4 regions of the Bacillus sp. FSL K6-3431 genome follow, and region 4 is predicted to be linked to each of the others. Evidence: riboswitches for the same ligand, from Rfam matches in the RefSeq annotation. Region 4 holds a riboswitch; each other region holds the start of a gene.

Region 1 (4,217 bases), 1.5 Mb from region 4:
TTGAAGTATCAGAGTAGTTAGATATACCAATGCTAAGCTAAAGAAAAAGATAAATAAGGATAAGGCACTTCCATAACCATATCTAGTTGACGAAAATGTTTGATCAAACATATACATTGCTAGTACTTCGGTAGAATGTCCTGGACCTCCAGATGTCATGACATAAATAAGGTCAAATGTGCGCAGGCTTCCACTAATACACAAAATAACAGCAATTGTAATAATATCTTTCATCATCGGAAGCGTAATAAAAAGTGTTTTATTCCAGCCAGTTGCCCCATCTATTTCTGCAGCTTCATAAATCTCTTGAGGTATATTTTGCAGGCCTGCCAAAAAGATGATTAAGTATAGACCAACGAATTGCCAAATAATTGTTATACAAACAGATATCATTGCCCATTTAGGGTCACCAAGCCAATTTTGCGTCCAACTTTCCAAGCCTATTGAAGTTAGTAATTGGTTGAATAATCCCATTCTTGAGTTATACATCATGCCCCAAACTAAAGAGATGATGACAGTAGAAATAACAACAGGCATGAAACCAAGTGTTCTGAAAATTTTTCCACCTTTTAATTTTCTATTTAAAAGCAGCGCAAGGCCAAGAGCAATCGGTATCTGCCCAAAGACGGATGCACCAACAACAAACATATTATTTTTTAATGATTGCCAAAAGATTGGATCATGAAGCGCTTCCTTAAAGTTTGCTAGACCAATAAATTTCATCTCTGTGAACCCATCCCATTCCATGACCGAATAATAGAATGAAATAATGATAGGAACAATAGCAAAAACAACGTAAATAAGCACTGCTGGCGCTAATCCAATAATTGCTGGCCACTTACTTCGGCTTAATAAATGCATAATTTCCCTCCTAAAAAAGGGAGGAAATCAAGCGTAAATCTATCTTGATTTCCTACCAGTCTTTTTACTTTTGTTTATCAACTGCCTGCTGCAGCTTTTCAGCTAATTGTTCAGGAGTCAATGTTCCTATTGTCATTTCCTGTAATCCTGAATTAAGAATATCGGTAATTTCGGTTGGTAGCGATGCGTCGTAAACAGGTACAATTTTTTCAGATGTTAATTTCGATACTTCTTTCGCCAATTCACTGACTTCTGCGGGTGCTTCAATATCTGCTACAACTAAAATGTCAGCTTTCATTAAGTTATTAAAGTAATCCTCCGAATAAAAACTTTTCAGGAATTTCTGTGCTGCTTCTAACTTTTCCCCTTCAAGTTCATTATTCAAAGCTATCCCTGTTCCTGTAACTGCTGAAACGGCTTTCGGATCCCCTAACCCCCCTGGTACTTCAGGAAATAATGCCATGCCAATGTTTTTGTCAGGTGCGCCTTCCAATACCGGCCCAAGTGACCACGCTCCGTCAATCATCATTGCCGCATCACCTAACATAAACAGGTCTCTATGTTGGTTGTTATCTATAGAGTTAAAGTCCTCGTTAAAAGCTTTCAAATCAGACAGTTCATTAATGATACCTAATGCTTCAATAAACTTCTTATCCGTAAATTTCTTTTCACCAGTATCTAAAACAGCCGTCAGAAAATCATCGCCAGTTAAGCGGTCGCCAATCGTACTAATGTACGAGGACTGTAATAACCATTGGGCTTTGTTCCCAAGTGCAATTGGAATAATTTTTTGTTCGTTAAATTTGTTAATTAACTTTTTAAATTCAGCGTATGTTGTGGGGAATTCATCGTATCCTGCTTTAGCCAGCATATCTTTGTCATAATATACAAGGCTTGTCGGTGTAACGTTCGCAGGTATTGCATATTGTTTCCCATCAACTTGATAATCTCCAAGCTGTCCTTCTGGAATTAAATCTTTCCAGTGACTCATAATATCATCAATTGGCTGGATCAATTCGCCACTAACTAATGGCTTTAGTTCTGCTCCGGGAAACACTTGCACTAAATCCGGAAGTTGCTTTCCTGCTGCCTGTGTTTTTACTTTCACCTTGAATTGGTCATGAGGGATACTTTGTTGCTTAATTACAATGTCAGGATTTTCATCCATAAACTTCTCGATTTGTTCCAAGTTGGCAGTGTTTTGAGGAGATGGTTCAGTCCAAATATTCCAAAGTGTCAACTCCACTTTGTCACCATCCACTTTTCCCTTGGAACTACTATCTTTCTCTTTACCAGAACAAGCTGCGATAACTAAGATCATTGCAAGCAACAGAGCAAATAAACTATGTCTTTTAAATTTATTCAACTAATTTCTACCCCCTAATAATTCTGATTACTTAACAATCTAATTGTAAGCGCTATCCCTATTTGCAGTAATCCTAAAATTTTAAGATAGCATCCTAAAATTTCACTTTCGACAAGCATACTTCTTATCCTTCGACAAAAAATATAGTCTTTACTTCTTCCGAATAATCAGATATGATGTTGGCGAACGAACAAAAAGGCGCAAGCGATACTGTTCGTTCAACATTAATTAACTGCATATGATCTGTTGCACTAGGGGTGCCGAAATGGCTGAGATAAGGACGTGGAAGAGCGTTCAAATCCCTTATTTACCCGATCTGGATAATACCAGCGTGGGGAAGTGTAGCTGTTTTACGGACGCTTAATTTTCCGTATACTGCTGCATCTTCCCATAGATGCAGTTTTTTTATTGTAAAAAAAATAGATTCAAGGAGGATTTTTTATGACACATTCAGTTTGCGGTACTAGTAGAATTGTAGGTTTAAGGTTTTCTCTTTACCCGATGAGCGATCAGTTCGTTGAGATTATCAAAACTACTTTGAAGGATGTAGATACATCAAAAGTGTGGATGAAAACCGACGATATTAGCACATGCATTCGTGGGAAAATGGAGCATGTTTTTGACGTGGGAAAAGCCGTATACATTCATGCAGCAAAAACGGGTAAGCACATTGTATTAAATGGAACCTTTTCCATCGGCTGCCCTGGTGATTCTGATGGGGATACATATATGTCCGAAGACAATTTCCGCAATAATGAACCTATTGTTGCCGACCTTCATATCGAAGCACCAACCCAATTCGCGCTTTACCCGTTGAATAATGAGAACTATATGCAAATTATTGCTGATGTTTGTGGGATTGCAAAAGAAAAAGGCACATTAACAGGCGGGGTCCACTATGCAAGTCGGCTCGACGGTGATGCTCATGATGTATTTGCAACGCTTGAACAAGCGTTGCGTTTTACCCAAGAGCAAGTAAGTCACGTCACAATGACCGTCAATATTTCGGGTAATAGTCCATCAAGAAAAAACAAGTGAACTCGTTTAAGCAAAGCTGTCGGGGAAATCAGGTGGGGACTCTTACCTTACCTGATTGGTAACTCCCACTTACGCTTCGCTTAGAGTGAATATCATCAACCCTAAAGAAAGACCAGGGTAAATGTGAATAGAATAGACTCTCGGAATTTCGAGGCGTAAATCTGCCGAATTTCCAAAAAACTACTGGGAATTAAGCTTTATTGAATATTTGGTATTCGTTTTCAAAATTTTTTCAAAAGAAGCGTCACATATTTATTTTTTAAAAAGGCTGTTTTTAAAAACATTGTTGCCAATTATGCCCAAGGTAGTACGTTGCGAAAATTCAATAGCGCTGGCAACAATGCTGACAGAATCATGCTGGGAAGCAGGTTGAAGTCTTGGATACAACGGTAAATCATATCGACTGTCGCTGGTGGATATCATGTAAAGCTGTGATTGAGGTGTTGGAGTTGAAACCTACTGTTGTTCCACATGAAGATTATCAAAACTTCGTCTTGGACCATTATTCTGAAAATGTGCTCACCATTGTAAATAATGATTGGCCTATTATTTACAAGCTATGGATTACAGACCTATCGTATCTTACGCCGTGGCTCCAAAGTTCTTATTCGAATAGAGGCCCTGAGCCTCGAGACCCGGCTTCAATGATTCGTTCCTACCTTCTGCTTCTCTTAGCTATTGCAGTGCCCAAGGACTAACTAAATGTAACCACTCGCGCAAGTATTCCCAGTCTGATATCGACTTAAGGTGGGACAGTTCACGGGAAAAGTACTCCAACGGAAACAACCATCTTTACTTAGTAAGGAAATAAATCCTTTCACCGGCGATTACTGTGATGTTTCCAAAAAGTCAAGGGTTTTCGACAGAAATAGCAACAAAATTTCTTTGTATAAAACGGAAATCGTATGAAAAGGAAAAGATTTGAGAACAAGGTATAAACAGTCGCCCTACC
Region 2 (4,217 bases), 2.7 Mb from region 4:
GCTCGACCATTAAATGTTTTTTTGTAGGCTGTAAGTACTGACCGATCGTCATTATATCAACATTATGCGCACGCAAATCATCCATTGCTTGGATGATTTCTTCCTTTGTTTCACCAAGCCCGACCATAATACTCGATTTTGTTGGTGTATTTGGCGCAATTTCTTTTACTCGTTTTAAAAGTTCAAGAGAGCGGTCATATGTTGCTTTTGCACGAACCCTTGGCGTCAAACTTCTTACAGTTTCAATGTTATGATTAAAAATATCCGGACCACTGGACATTAAGTTTCGTAAGTTTTCGTAATCACCTTTCATATCTGAAGGCAGAATTTCAATCGTACACCCAGGAACCTCCTGACGGATTGCACGAACAGTTTCAGCGAATACACCAGCACCGGCATCATTTAAATCATCGCGGGCTACTGCTGTAACAACGACATGCTTAAGCCCCATTATCTTCACTGATTCAGCCACTCTCATAGGCTCATTCAAGTCCAGTTCGTTTGGCAATCCAGTATTGACTGCACAAAAACGACATGCACGTGTACAAATAGAACCAAGAATCATAAAAGTAGCAGTTTTACGTTCACTCCAGCATTCGTGAATATTCGGACAACGAGCTTCCTCGCATACCGTATTCAAGCCTTTTTCACGCATTAGTTTCTTTAATCCTGTATATGCTTCATTCGTATTAATCTTGGTTTTCAGCCAATCAGGCTTTCTAATATATTCTTCTTTTTTAAATGCCATTATTTTAGCACCTGCTTTCGATTTTTGAAGTTCCATTCGTCCGATTGATACTTAGATTCTGCTATGGTATGTACTTCATTCCACTGCTCATTAGTGAGTTCGAACGGAATAAATGTAAGATTTAACTCCTTTTCAAATCCATATTGAAAAGCTTTGGCAGCTGCTTCGAATGTAATTTTCTTTTTTGCTGCTTCATTCATTGTGATCGCTTTTTCGGAAAAGGCTTTTCGCTGCCGCTCTCTCATTTTGTCTGATGAGAAGTTGAATAAATCGAATAACATTTGATTATCAATGCTAAACGGAAGTGAACCATGCTGTAGCAATACGCCTTTTTTTCTTGTTTGCGCATGTCCCGAAATCTTTTTCCCATCAACAAGCATTTCGTAATCAGATGGTCTTTCAAAACAGACCGCAGTACCGCTTTTTTCAAAATGCTCCTTCGGCATGGAGTAGTCTGCATCAATACCTAATTCCTTAAATCCAGCCATAATTCCTTTCGATAATGTAAAATAGGCCGCACGGATCGAATCAGCTATGTAGGATTTCTGCTCAGAAACAGCGATGCTGTATGTGAGTTCGTCCTCATGTAAAACAGCGCTTCCCCCAGTTAGGCGTCGAACAAATTCGCATTCGTATCGATCTACTGCAGAGAAATCAATCGTTTTCTCAAGTTTTTGAAAATGGCCAACAGAAAGCGTTGGCTTCGACCAACCGTAAAATCGGAGCACAGGTGGGATTTTACCTTCACTATGCCAATTCAACAAAGCTTCATCTAATGCCATATTAATAGCAGCATGATGAAACCCAGAATGAAGAAGGCCCCATGTATCATTCATGATTTTCAACTCCTTCGATTTGAATAGAAAAAGACCACATTCTAAGGAATGCGGTCTGATTGTATGCCAATTTGTAATGCATACGACCACACTTCCCCACGCTAGCATTACCTAGTTTCGGGTACAAAGAGTCAGAGCTTGATGTCTTCTCAGCCGCCATAGCAGCTCCTCCAGTGTATAAGTCAATATTCAATCAACAATTCCTATGTTAGCGAAAGAGAATCTACATGTAAAGAAATCGGATTGCTAGATAGTCTAGCAATCCGATTTCCAATTATGGAATGTTGGGTATTATGCTTGGTCAGTTAGTTTCTTATAGCGAGCAAGTGTTTCAAGCATTTTTGAAGGAATGGTTTGATTAGCCAACATGATCAGATCTTCTTCCTCTTTATCTTCTTCTTTAAGGATGGATACCTCTTTGTGAAGACGTTCCATTTTACGGTCCAGTTCGGCAGCGACAGTGGCCGTCTCCTCTAGTTCTTTTGATAAATGTTCAGGAATGTCTTTATTGTATTTATAGTAAATTTTATGCTCTAAACTAGCCCAAAAATCCATCGCAATCGTGCGGATTTGTATTTCAACATATGTATTTTCCACTCGATCAGACATGAAAATTGGAATTTCTATAATCATATGAAGACTCTGGTAACCATTTGGCTTTGGATGCTTAATATAGTCCTTACACTCGATTACTTTTATATCTTTTTGATTTTTTAGCATATCGCTTACTTGATAAATATCGGAAATGAAGGAACAGGTAATCCGAATTCCAGCTATATCTCTAATATTATTTTTGATGGAAGGGAGAGAAAATCCATATCCTTTTCTTTGGATTTTTTTTAATATACTTTCCGGAGTCTTTACACGGGACTTAACGTGTTCAATCGGATTGTAATCGTGAATATAATTAAATTCATCTGATAAAATATTTATTTTCGTATTTAACTCATCGCAGGCAAACTTGTAAGCCATCATAAATCGAGTCAATTCAATTTTAAATTCTTTTATGTAATTAAGGTCAAGTAAGTTTTGTTTTTCCATGACGGAATTCCTTTCCTGATGCAGTAATACCATTATCGTACCATAATATTAATCAAGAAATCGAATCTAATATGTCTAAAATCATAATGGGAAATAGGTGCATACATCTTGTTTTATTTTCGGTTTAAATATATACTACATTACAACACTAACGTACTATGTTAGAGGAGGTATATAAGTGATTTTACATTCGGATGGATCGAAACCAATTTATGTGCAAATAGCAGAATGGATAGAAAATGAAGTTATTAGCGGTGCGTTTATGAATGATGAAAAGGTTTATTCACAATATCAGTTGGCAGAGATGTTCAATATTAACCCAGCTACGGCAGCAAAGGGGCTGAATATATTGGCAGATGAACAGATTCTATATAAGAAGCGTGGACTTGGAATGTTTGTAAATGTTGGCGCGAAAGAAAAAATACTTAGCAAACGGAAAAATGAAACATTAAAGGGATTAATTCAAGATCTTGTTCAAGAAGCAGATCGTTTAAGTGTAAGGGAAGATGAGTTACTCAAATTGATCAAGGATGCGAGGCGAAAAAAAGATGAAGATAATTGAATGTAAAAATATAACGAAAATTTATGGAAAAAAAGCAGTTCTTGAAAATATATCTTTTTCAATTGAAGGACATAAATTAACGGGATTGATCGGACGTAATGGAGCAGGGAAGACAACACTTTTGAAAATTTTATCTGGATTTATTCGTGAAACATCTGGTGAGGTGGACGTTTTTTCTGAACAGCCTTTTAATAATTTATTTGTTTCTGCTAATAGCATTTTCATTGATGATCAAATGACATTGCCTCCAGCACTAACTCTTGCTGAAATTCTAGATGCTGCAGATAGCTTTTATGAAAACTGGGATGCAACTCTTGCAAAGGGGCTTTTTGAATATTTTTCATTGGATTCGAATCAATATCACGCAAATCTTTCTAAAGGGATGAAAAGCACATTTAATATGATTTTGGGACTATCAGCAAGATGTGCACTCACAATTTTTGATGAACCAACAACTGGAATGGATGCGGCGGTACGTAAAGACTTTTATCGTGCCTTGTTAAAGGATTATATTGCACATCCACGTTCGATTATAATTTCAAGTCATCACTTAAATGAAATCGAAGATCTATTAGAAGATGTTCTACTAGTAAATGATGGAAAGGTCCATCTTCACAAACCAATTTCTGAATTAAAAGAATGGGCGATTGGACTTTATGGAAAGAAATCTGTAGTAGCTGGATGGACGTTGGGTAGAGAGGTACTTCTTGAAAAAGATATGGGACCAGACCGTATGTATTCCGTTGTGCGAAATGATTTTACTGAAGATGATATAAAATGTGCAAGAGACGGGGGGGTAGAGTTCACATCTATTTCTTCAAGTGATATCTGTATATTTTTAACGAGTAAAAGCAAGGGGGGAATTGATGATGTCTTTAATAGAAACGAATCTATCTGATGTTGTAAAAAAACAGTTCTCATTTAAGGTAAAGGCATATTGGGGTGTATTTAATTCACTTGCGATCATGCAGTTGATTGCCGTTTTGTTTTCACTTGCACCATCGTTTAATGTTGGCTATGGATCAGCTAG
Region 3 (4,217 bases), 3.2 Mb from region 4:
GGTTCGTCCAAACAAATGAGGGACTGTGGACTTAATAAAGCACGAATAAACGCAACTCGCTGCTTCATTCCACCAGATAACGCGTCTGGAAATGCTTGTTCATAGCCTTCCAACCCAGCACGTTTAATCATTTTTAAAGCCTTATCCATTTCTATTTTCCCTTGCAATTCCTGACCAAGCAGCACATTTTGTAAAACTGTTCGCCATGGAAATAGCGCAGGTTGTTGGGGCATATAACTAATTAGTCCCCGTTTTCCGGTAATGTTTACATCATCCAAAACAATAGAACCATGATCAGGTTCAAGTAAACCGCCAATCAAATGGAATAATGTGCTTTTCCCACTCCCGGATGGACCAAGAATTGTTAGAAACCCCCCTTCCTCTATGTTAAGATTGATGTCTTTTAATATTTCACGCCCATCAAAACTGTTCGAGAGCTTGTTAATTTCTAATGTGCCCAAAATAGCCTCACTCTCCCTTTCCGTTCCACTTTACAAGCCATCTTTCTGCAGCAGTAATGATACTGAAAAAAAGCATGCTCAAAATCATGATTATCATAATCGCTACGAATACACGCTCCGTTCGGAACGATGAGGAAGCAAGCGTCATATATACCCCTATCCCTTTTTTCGCACCAAGCCATTCAGAGATTACAGCACCCATCATGCTATATGTAGCAGATATTTTCAGACCGGAAAAAAGAGCAGGCAACGCATGAGGCCATTCCAATTTTGAAAAAATTTGTGTTTTTGATGCTCCAGCCATTAGCATATAATGCTTCATTTCAGTAGGTGGATTGCGAAAACCACCAAGGGCAGCAATCGTCACTGGGAAAAAACATACGAGCGTGATGACGATCATTTTCGGCAAAAGGCCAAAACCAAACCAAATAACAAGCAGCGGTGCGAGCACAATAATAGGTACATTTTGCGATAAAATCAGTAACGGATAAACGGCCTCTCGTACACCGGGAAGCAAGTGCAATAGAATCGCTACAAAAAGTCCGATCGAACAACCAATCATAAACCCGACTAATGCTAGCACGATTGTTGACTGTATATGGGGTAGAAATTGATCGAACCCATTAATCGCCTCATGCCAGATAACGCTTGGCGCTGGCAGCAACCATTTTGGAATCTCCGCCAATTTTACTGCTAGCTCCCAGATGATTAATAAAAGGATGAGAACCGCTACCGGCTTCCATCCTTTTTTTAACATAGACAGCATCAGCGATATTTCTCCGTTAGTCGGCTCATTTCAACCCCAGTCGGCTGATATAAAATTTTAACTTGCGAAACAACATTGCTACTACCCATTTCCGTCATTCGCTCATTCATTTTCCCGATCACATTCATTAACTCATATAATTCACCTTCCATTGTTGTTTCCAATGGACTGACTTGATATTTCACTCCGGAATCCTCGATGATTTTGATCGCTTCATCCACGTAATGATAAACATCTTCACCATTCTTTGGTTTCGGTATAATTTGGATGCTAATTAATGCGTTTGCCATATTAAAGCCCTCCTATTTAGGTAAAAATTCATTTGTAAATGCTTTTTCCACATCTATCTCTTTTTCAAGTAATTTATTTTCGAGCATCCAGTCTGTATAGTTTTTCCATACTTCTTGTTTTTGCTCTCCCCATCTCGGAGCGTCATCCTTATACTTTGGCGCAAGCCATTCTTGGCTTTTTTTCACAAGTTCAGGATCTAAATCTGGCACAGCTTTTATTAAAATATCCGCTGCATCTTGAGGATTATCAATGGCAAATTCATAGCCTTTGGAAGTTGCAGCCATAAATGCTTTTACCGTCTCTGGATCGTCTTTAATCATTTTTTCATTCGTCGTAATGACAGGTGTATAATAATCCAGTTTATCCGTATAATCCGTTAAATATATCATGTTGATTTCCTCGCCACGAAGTTCAGCTTCTACACCAGTCCACGCATAAAATATCCAAGCGAAATCAATGTCTCTTTTTACCGCTGTGAAAAAATCCGTATCACCCATATTAATCGTTTCAAGCTTTTTAATATCGGCATTTTCTGAAGACATTAACGATGATAGTACGGCCTGCTCAACAGGTGCACCCCAACCACCATATACTTTCCCTTCGAAGTCCTTTGGTGATTGAATATTTTTAGCAACAGGCGATGCAAAACCTGATGTATTATGCTGAATCACAGCGCCGATCGACACGATTGGTACATCCTGCACCCTTGCTTCCGTAATGCTTTCTTGATAACCAATACCAAACTCAGATTTACCTGAGGCAACGAGTTGATCTGCTCCAGCTTCACCAGGCATAATAATATCTACATCCAGACCCTCATCTTTAAAAAATCCCCTCTCTTTCGCTACATATAATCCGGTATGATTCGTATTTGGGGTCCAATCCAATACGAGGGATACTTTTTTTAGCGAATTATCTTCACCCTTACCTTTGATATCGTCTGCGCCTGAGCCACAGCCTACTAATAAAAACAGTCCAATAATACTAATTAACCACTTTTTCATTCCTTATTTCCTCCTAATCTATAAAATAGAGAAAAGGAACCGCTAAAACAACAAAAGCACAAGCGCCTTGAACAGCTCTGACAGGCAAATGATGATCTGCACGGTTTGCCACGAATCAGAGCTACTTGTGAATCGAGGTGTTAGTTAGACGCTGGATCTAGATGCGAAAAAACGCCCTGGGATAAGAACCCGGGCGTCTGTAAGAACACTCATTAATGAATGAATTGACGTTCCCTTCGCTGGTATGAGCCAGAGCAGGTTCAAAGGGTCAGTATCTTAAGGATACTATCTCAACCAGCATAACCGGTTCCCCCACATTTCACATATTTATATTTCCTTCATCATTATAGCAGATTAAGAGGGATAAACCAGTTAAATGCTATAACCATTACTGAAATGACGAATAATTATTAAAATCCAGTTAAAAACTTATGTTGATAAATGATCTACTTCTTCTTGATCACTCCCTAACTAGGACGATTATTTCGGTGACTTTCATCCATAATTCTATAACCTTCGCCATTATTTCTATAACTTTCAACGCTAATTCCATAAGTTACTTAAAGCCTTCTCCAAAGTAGGATATTCATACGAATAACCATGTTCCATCGCCTTTTCTGGAAGAACTCGTTGCCCGTTAATTAGTATTTCACTCATTTCTCCTAATAGCACTTGTAGTGCAAAGCTCGGAACAGGTAACCAATGTGGACGATGAAGGACATGCCCAATTGTTTTTCCGAACTCTTTCATTTTTATTGGCTCGGGTGCAGTCACGTTTAGCGGTCCGGAAATAGTGTGATGTTCGATCGAAAATTGAATTAATCCAGCCACATCCGCAACATGTACCCATGATACCCACTGCCTTCCAGTTCCAACAGTGCCTCCAATAAATAATTTATACGGAAGCACCATTAGCGGTAGTGCCCCATCATAACCAAGTACAATCCCGAACCTAGCCATAACTGTCCGAACACCATATTGTTCCGCTTTTTGCGCTTCAATTTCCCAGGCTTTCACAACAGTCGCTAAAAAATCTGTTGCAATAGAGTCGTCCTTCTCTGTATAAGTGTTTTTTTCTGACATACCATAAAATCCGACTGCAGATGCATTTATTAACACTTTTGGTCTCTGATCAAGCACACTGATGATACGATTAATTTCCTTTGTCACTATCATTCTACTTTGTAAAATTCGAATTTTCTTTGCTTTCGTCCATCTCAATCCATTTATTGACTCACCTGCTAAATTGACAATCGCATCTACATTAGTGAGATGATTTTCAGGCTCACTTTGATCAGCAAGCCATTGAACTGCATGAAGCCGGTCTGTTTGCTTCACTTTATTAGGACTTCTCGTCAAAATTGTTACCTCATATCCAGCATGCAATAATCGATTTTGCAACACCTGGCCAACAAAACCACTTCCTCCCGCAATAACAACATGCATGTGATCCCCTCTTTCAGAAAAATGCAGGCGCCTTCAACACTACATATGTGCATTACCGAACATCTCCTAAGTTCGCTCGACCAGTGGTATCGGCACTAAAGTACGTAGTATCTGTTGGAGCTAACACAAAATTCACTTACACTTTCTGACTTCACAAAAAACCGATCAACTCGTTTAAGTCAGATCGGTTCGTTCAATCAAGCTAATTCAATTGCCTTCAGCTCAGCTTCTGTTTTCTCTTTTAAAGAA
Region 4 (4,217 bases):
AGAAGAAAGCATACCAATTTTTACAGCATCCACACGAATATCATCAAATACGGCTTCGATTTGATCTTTGATGATGGAAAACTCTATGTTTTGCACAGAGCGAACCTCGGTTGTGTTTTGTGCGGTAACTGCAGTGATAACCGACATTCCGAATACCCCTTGCGCTGAAAATGCTTTTAAATCGGCTTGAATACCTGCACCACCTCCAGAATCAGATCCTGCGATTGTTAGTGCTGTTTTCATGCATCATTCCTCCTACTGTTCTATTTTTAATGATTACTTTTAGTAGTCCATAACCCATAATCGCCCCGGTAAAAGAGCTTAGCGTAAATACCGGAACAAGACCAAATAAAGTTGCTTCTGTCCCTAATAATAAAATGGCGATTGGATAAGTCGCAATGGCACCAAGTATGCCAGTACCGATTACCTCACCAAGTGCTGCATATGTCATTTTCTTTGTTTTTGCATACATAAAAGCCGCTAAAAAAGCGCCAATCATGCTGCCTGGATAAGCAAAAAGACTGCCCGTTCCAAGCATATTTCTTAGGGTGGATGAGATAAACGCTTGAGCAAGTGCATACCAAGGCCCAAGTAATACTGCTGATAAGATATTGGCAAAATGCTGTATCGGAAATATCTTCGCAAAACCTACTGGGATGTAAATAAATCCGCTTGCAACTGTCGTAATTGCTGCGATAAATGCTGTAATTGTAAGCTTTTTCGTTTTCTGCACCTTTTTCAATCCCCCTCTTGATGGAGCTCGATTATTTTATCTAATATTTAAATCGGCCAGTCTTGTTTATAATAATTCATATCCCAAAATAAATATTCGTATCTAGATGTCATTTGAAAATGCCCCTCTAAGATAGCAAGTTCTCGTTCTGGTTTTCCTTCTGCAAGCTGATTCATCAGCTCAATTAACCATTTTGCACCTTCACCGAATGTTTCCGAATCATATGTTTCAATCCATTTTGCATAAGGATTTGTTGCTATTTGATTGCTGTATTGTTTTCTTAATAATTTACCAATCTCCCAATAATCCCATGCACAAGGAAGTAAGCATGCTACAACTTCCGCTAAGCTACCATTTTGCGCAACATTTAACATGTATCGTGTATAAGCCATGTTGACAGGTGTTGGTTTTGTAGCAGCAAGTTCTTCTCGAGAAATCCCAAATTCCTCTGCAAACTTCCGATGTAATTCCATTTCAAAGTGCAAAGTATCATGAAGGATGTGTGAAAATTTTTCCATTGTCTCTAAATCCTGTGCCTTTAATACACCTACAGCAAACAGCTTTGAATAATCAATCAAATATGCATAATCTTGTTTCATATAGTAAATGAACTTTTCTTTATGTAAAATTCCTTTACCAATCTCTTGGACAAACGGATGATTGTGGTTTTTTTCCCAAATAGATTGTACATTTTCATATAATCTATCAGTGAATGTGCTTGTTTTAATTTGTGCCATGAAAATTCCTCCTGTTTATGAATTTGGGTTATATTCTTTTTTATTTTCATACGAAAAGAAAACCACTCTCCTCAGAAAGTGGTTTAGTAATTACGTATACAATAATCACGTAATTCATCTAAACTACTTCCCTACGCTAGTTCAAACTAGATCAGGTTCAAAGGGTTACTTCTCAGCCATAAAGGCGCCCCCAGTAGATTAATAGATTTGTATATGTGTTATTTCTAGACGTTTTTATTCAAACAAAACCCCCCACCTAAATAAATGTTAAGTGGTGGGTTGATAGGTAAAATTAGTTAGTCAACCTTATACCACTTCCCTACGCCAGTATTAACTAGATCAGGTTCAAAGGGTTTAGAACAGCCGTTCCTTCTCAGTCTTATTAAGACACCCCTAGTGCGAATATTCATACATATCATAGCATGTATATTTATTTATGCAAATCAAATGAGTTATTTTTTATTAGGTGCATTTTATCTTGCTGAAAGTCGTGAGAAATCAAAGTTTCTCACGAATATATCAACAATCATTAGTTCATAACATTTAATTTTTATCTTCTTCGACTAACATTTCTTCAAAAGCTGCCGTTACTTTTTCGAATTCTTCGTCGTTCTCAATAGCAGCTAAATCCCCATCTTTATCGATTTTTAAAAAGTAGACATCAATATCCTCGTTATCTTCTTGTTGTAGATCTTCAACAAAGCTGACAGCTGCATACTCTGTGCCTTCGAATTCAGTTGTTGCTAATACCTCAACCTCGTGCTCTTGTTCATCTTCTTCACTAATTGTGAAAATTTCCCCTACTTCTATTTTCTCCATAACTTCCAACTCCTTTCATATAGATTAATTCCCATTATGAATCATTTTCATGCGCGAATATACAAGTTTCACCATTTAGATATAAAAATCTTTATTTTTTATATTGTATTATAAGAGGGCGTTCAAAAAATCACCAAATGATAAACAGCGAACTTCTTCCTTGGCAATAGTACTTCTACCTCATTATGTTATACTCGTGTGACAACCATTGGGGAATGGATAGTCAATCCGTTATGATGGCTATGTTGCCTTGTCTATAAACGAATGGGACTTTCTAGTTTATGTAAAAATATAAAGGGGAATAAATATGGACAAAAAAAATTTAGCAGATAAAATAATTGAAAACTATCAAAGCCAAGAGAATATGATGATTCTTGTGTTTGCTCAATGGTGTATAAATGCAGATTTAGATCCGGAGGCATTATATTTGCAGGCATATCCGAACCAAGGGAAAAATCCAGCGTTACGGGATGCGCTAGAACTTACAGTATCAAAAAGTGAGTCGGGATATATTAGTAACGATACATTATTTGAGGTATTATCTTTATTCGGGAATGATGATCTTGCGATTGTTGTTAATGAAGTAATCCAAAATCGTCAAAACCCTATCTAAAAAGTACGATGTCATCTGTATGTAATTTGTAATCCAATATAAACCTATTGTTATTTCTTAGCTATGCTAATATGAAATTGAATGAAGATAGCACAGAATTAATTGCTATCTTCATTCATTTTGTGAAAGTGCTCATACACTGAGCCTACGTATTATTTTATGACTAATTGCTCTACCTGGCACTGCTGAAAGGCATGCTCGAGATCATTGATTAGGTCATCTACATGTTCAATTCCAACGGACACCCTTAACAAACGATTACAAAGTCCGTACTTATTGCGGATTTCTTCTGGAATATCTGCATGTGTTTGTGTCGTCGGATAAGTGATTAAGCTTTCGACACCGCCTAAACTTTCCGCGAACGTAAATAATTGTATGGCTTTTAAAAATGGTGATACCCATTCCTCTTTGATTATCTTAAAGCTGAGCATTCCACCTCTGCCTGGATATAGAACCTCACTAACAAACGGACTTGCTGATAGATAGTCTTTTATTTTTATTGCATTTTCTTCATGCTGTCTCATCCGTAAAGCGAGTGTTTTCATTCCTCTAATTAACAGCCAACAATCAAACGGTGCTAAAACAGCGCCCGCACCATTATGATAGGCAAATAATTGATCGCTTATTTCTTTATCTCTTGCAACTACTAGACCAGCCAGTAAATCATTATGGCCACCCAAATATTTTGTTCCACTATGTATGACGACGTGTGCCCCAAGTTCTATCGGCCTTTGAATATATGGAGTATAAAAAGTATTGTCGACAATAAGCAAGAGTCGATGAAGTTCTGCAATTTTTGCGATTTTTGCTAAGTCAGTTTCTCTCATTAATGGATTTGTTGGTGTTTCGATAAAAATCGCTCTCGTATTTTTTTTGATGAATGGATCAATATCACCATCTGTTTCCTCATGCCAATAGGAAAAGCTTATTTTATACTTTTTTTCCAGCCATTCAAATAATCGGTAGGAACCACCATATATATCACGGGAAGCAATAATATGATCGCCGGATTCAAATAACGAAAATACTAATTGAATGGCACTCATGCCAGAACTACAAGCAAATCCACGATCCCCATTTTCCAACCTAGCAATGGCTACTTCAAGAACATCTCGGGTCGGATTCCCTGTTCTAATATAATCATAACCGTTATTCATGCCAACATCTGGATGGCGAAAAGCTGATGATAAATAGATTGGCGTGTTAATTGCACCTACAGCTTCACTTTGTTGATTGCCAATTTGAGCAAGTGTTGTTTCTTTTTGATATGTCATCTACACCCTTCTCCCTTACATATTTTTTTAAGAGGACCTTT

The links. Region 4 has a riboswitch for thiamine pyrophosphate ahead of tenA (thiaminase II). Riboswitches for the same ligand answer to the same signal wherever they lie in the genome.
Region 1: linked by a shared signal. The riboswitch ahead of MHB53_RS12090 (YkoF family thiamine/hydroxymethylpyrimidine-binding protein) and the one ahead of tenA (thiaminase II) in region 4 are both predicted to bind thiamine pyrophosphate.
Region 2: linked by a shared signal. The riboswitch ahead of MHB53_RS17630 (lipoate--protein ligase family protein) and the one ahead of tenA (thiaminase II) in region 4 are both predicted to bind thiamine pyrophosphate.
Region 3: linked by a shared signal. The riboswitch ahead of MHB53_RS19670 (ABC transporter substrate-binding protein) and the one ahead of tenA (thiaminase II) in region 4 are both predicted to bind thiamine pyrophosphate.

The regions. Positions count from the first base shown of each region.
Region 1 covers NZ_JBBOCT010000001.1:2,358,586-2,362,802, forward strand. Annotated here, with positions in the region: gene MHB53_RS12080 (carbohydrate ABC transporter permease) at 1-861, opposite strand, end outside; gene MHB53_RS12085 (extracellular solute-binding protein) at 926-2,227, opposite strand; TPP riboswitch at 2,471-2,582, shown strand; gene MHB53_RS12090 (YkoF family thiamine/hydroxymethylpyrimidine-binding protein) at 2,669-3,265, shown strand; gene MHB53_RS12095 (hypothetical protein) at 3,643-3,963, shown strand.
Region 2 covers NZ_JBBOCT010000001.1:3,617,797-3,622,013, forward strand. Annotated here, with positions in the region: gene lipA (lipoyl synthase) at 1-748, opposite strand, end outside; gene MHB53_RS17630 (lipoate--protein ligase family protein) at 748-1,584, opposite strand; TPP riboswitch at 1,661-1,766, opposite strand; gene MHB53_RS17635 (GTP pyrophosphokinase) at 1,876-2,625, opposite strand; gene MHB53_RS17640 (GntR family transcriptional regulator) at 2,804-3,187, shown strand; gene MHB53_RS17645 (ABC transporter ATP-binding protein) at 3,174-4,085, shown strand; gene MHB53_RS17650 (hypothetical protein) at 4,054-4,217, shown strand, end outside.
Region 3 covers NZ_JBBOCT010000001.1:4,062,555-4,066,771, reverse strand. Annotated here, with positions in the region: gene MHB53_RS19685 (ABC transporter ATP-binding protein) at 1-461, opposite strand, end outside; gene MHB53_RS19680 (ABC transporter permease) at 469-1,227, opposite strand; gene MHB53_RS19675 (thiamine-binding protein) at 1,227-1,517, opposite strand; gene MHB53_RS19670 (ABC transporter substrate-binding protein) at 1,530-2,522, opposite strand; TPP riboswitch at 2,737-2,846, opposite strand; gene MHB53_RS19665 (TIGR01777 family oxidoreductase) at 3,066-3,968, opposite strand; gene MHB53_RS19660 (hypothetical protein) at 4,166-4,217, opposite strand, start outside.
Region 4 covers NZ_JBBOCT010000001.1:887,302-891,518, forward strand. Annotated here, with positions in the region: gene thiD (bifunctional hydroxymethylpyrimidine kinase/phosphomethylpyrimidine kinase) at 1-243, opposite strand, end outside; gene thiW (energy coupling factor transporter S component ThiW) at 212-733, opposite strand; gene tenA (thiaminase II) at 781-1,470, opposite strand; TPP riboswitch at 1,582-1,672, opposite strand; TPP riboswitch at 1,770-1,875, opposite strand; gene MHB53_RS04515 (DUF1292 domain-containing protein) at 2,014-2,289, opposite strand; gene MHB53_RS04520 (hypothetical protein) at 2,597-2,902, shown strand; gene MHB53_RS04525 (methionine biosynthesis PLP-dependent protein) at 3,055-4,176, opposite strand.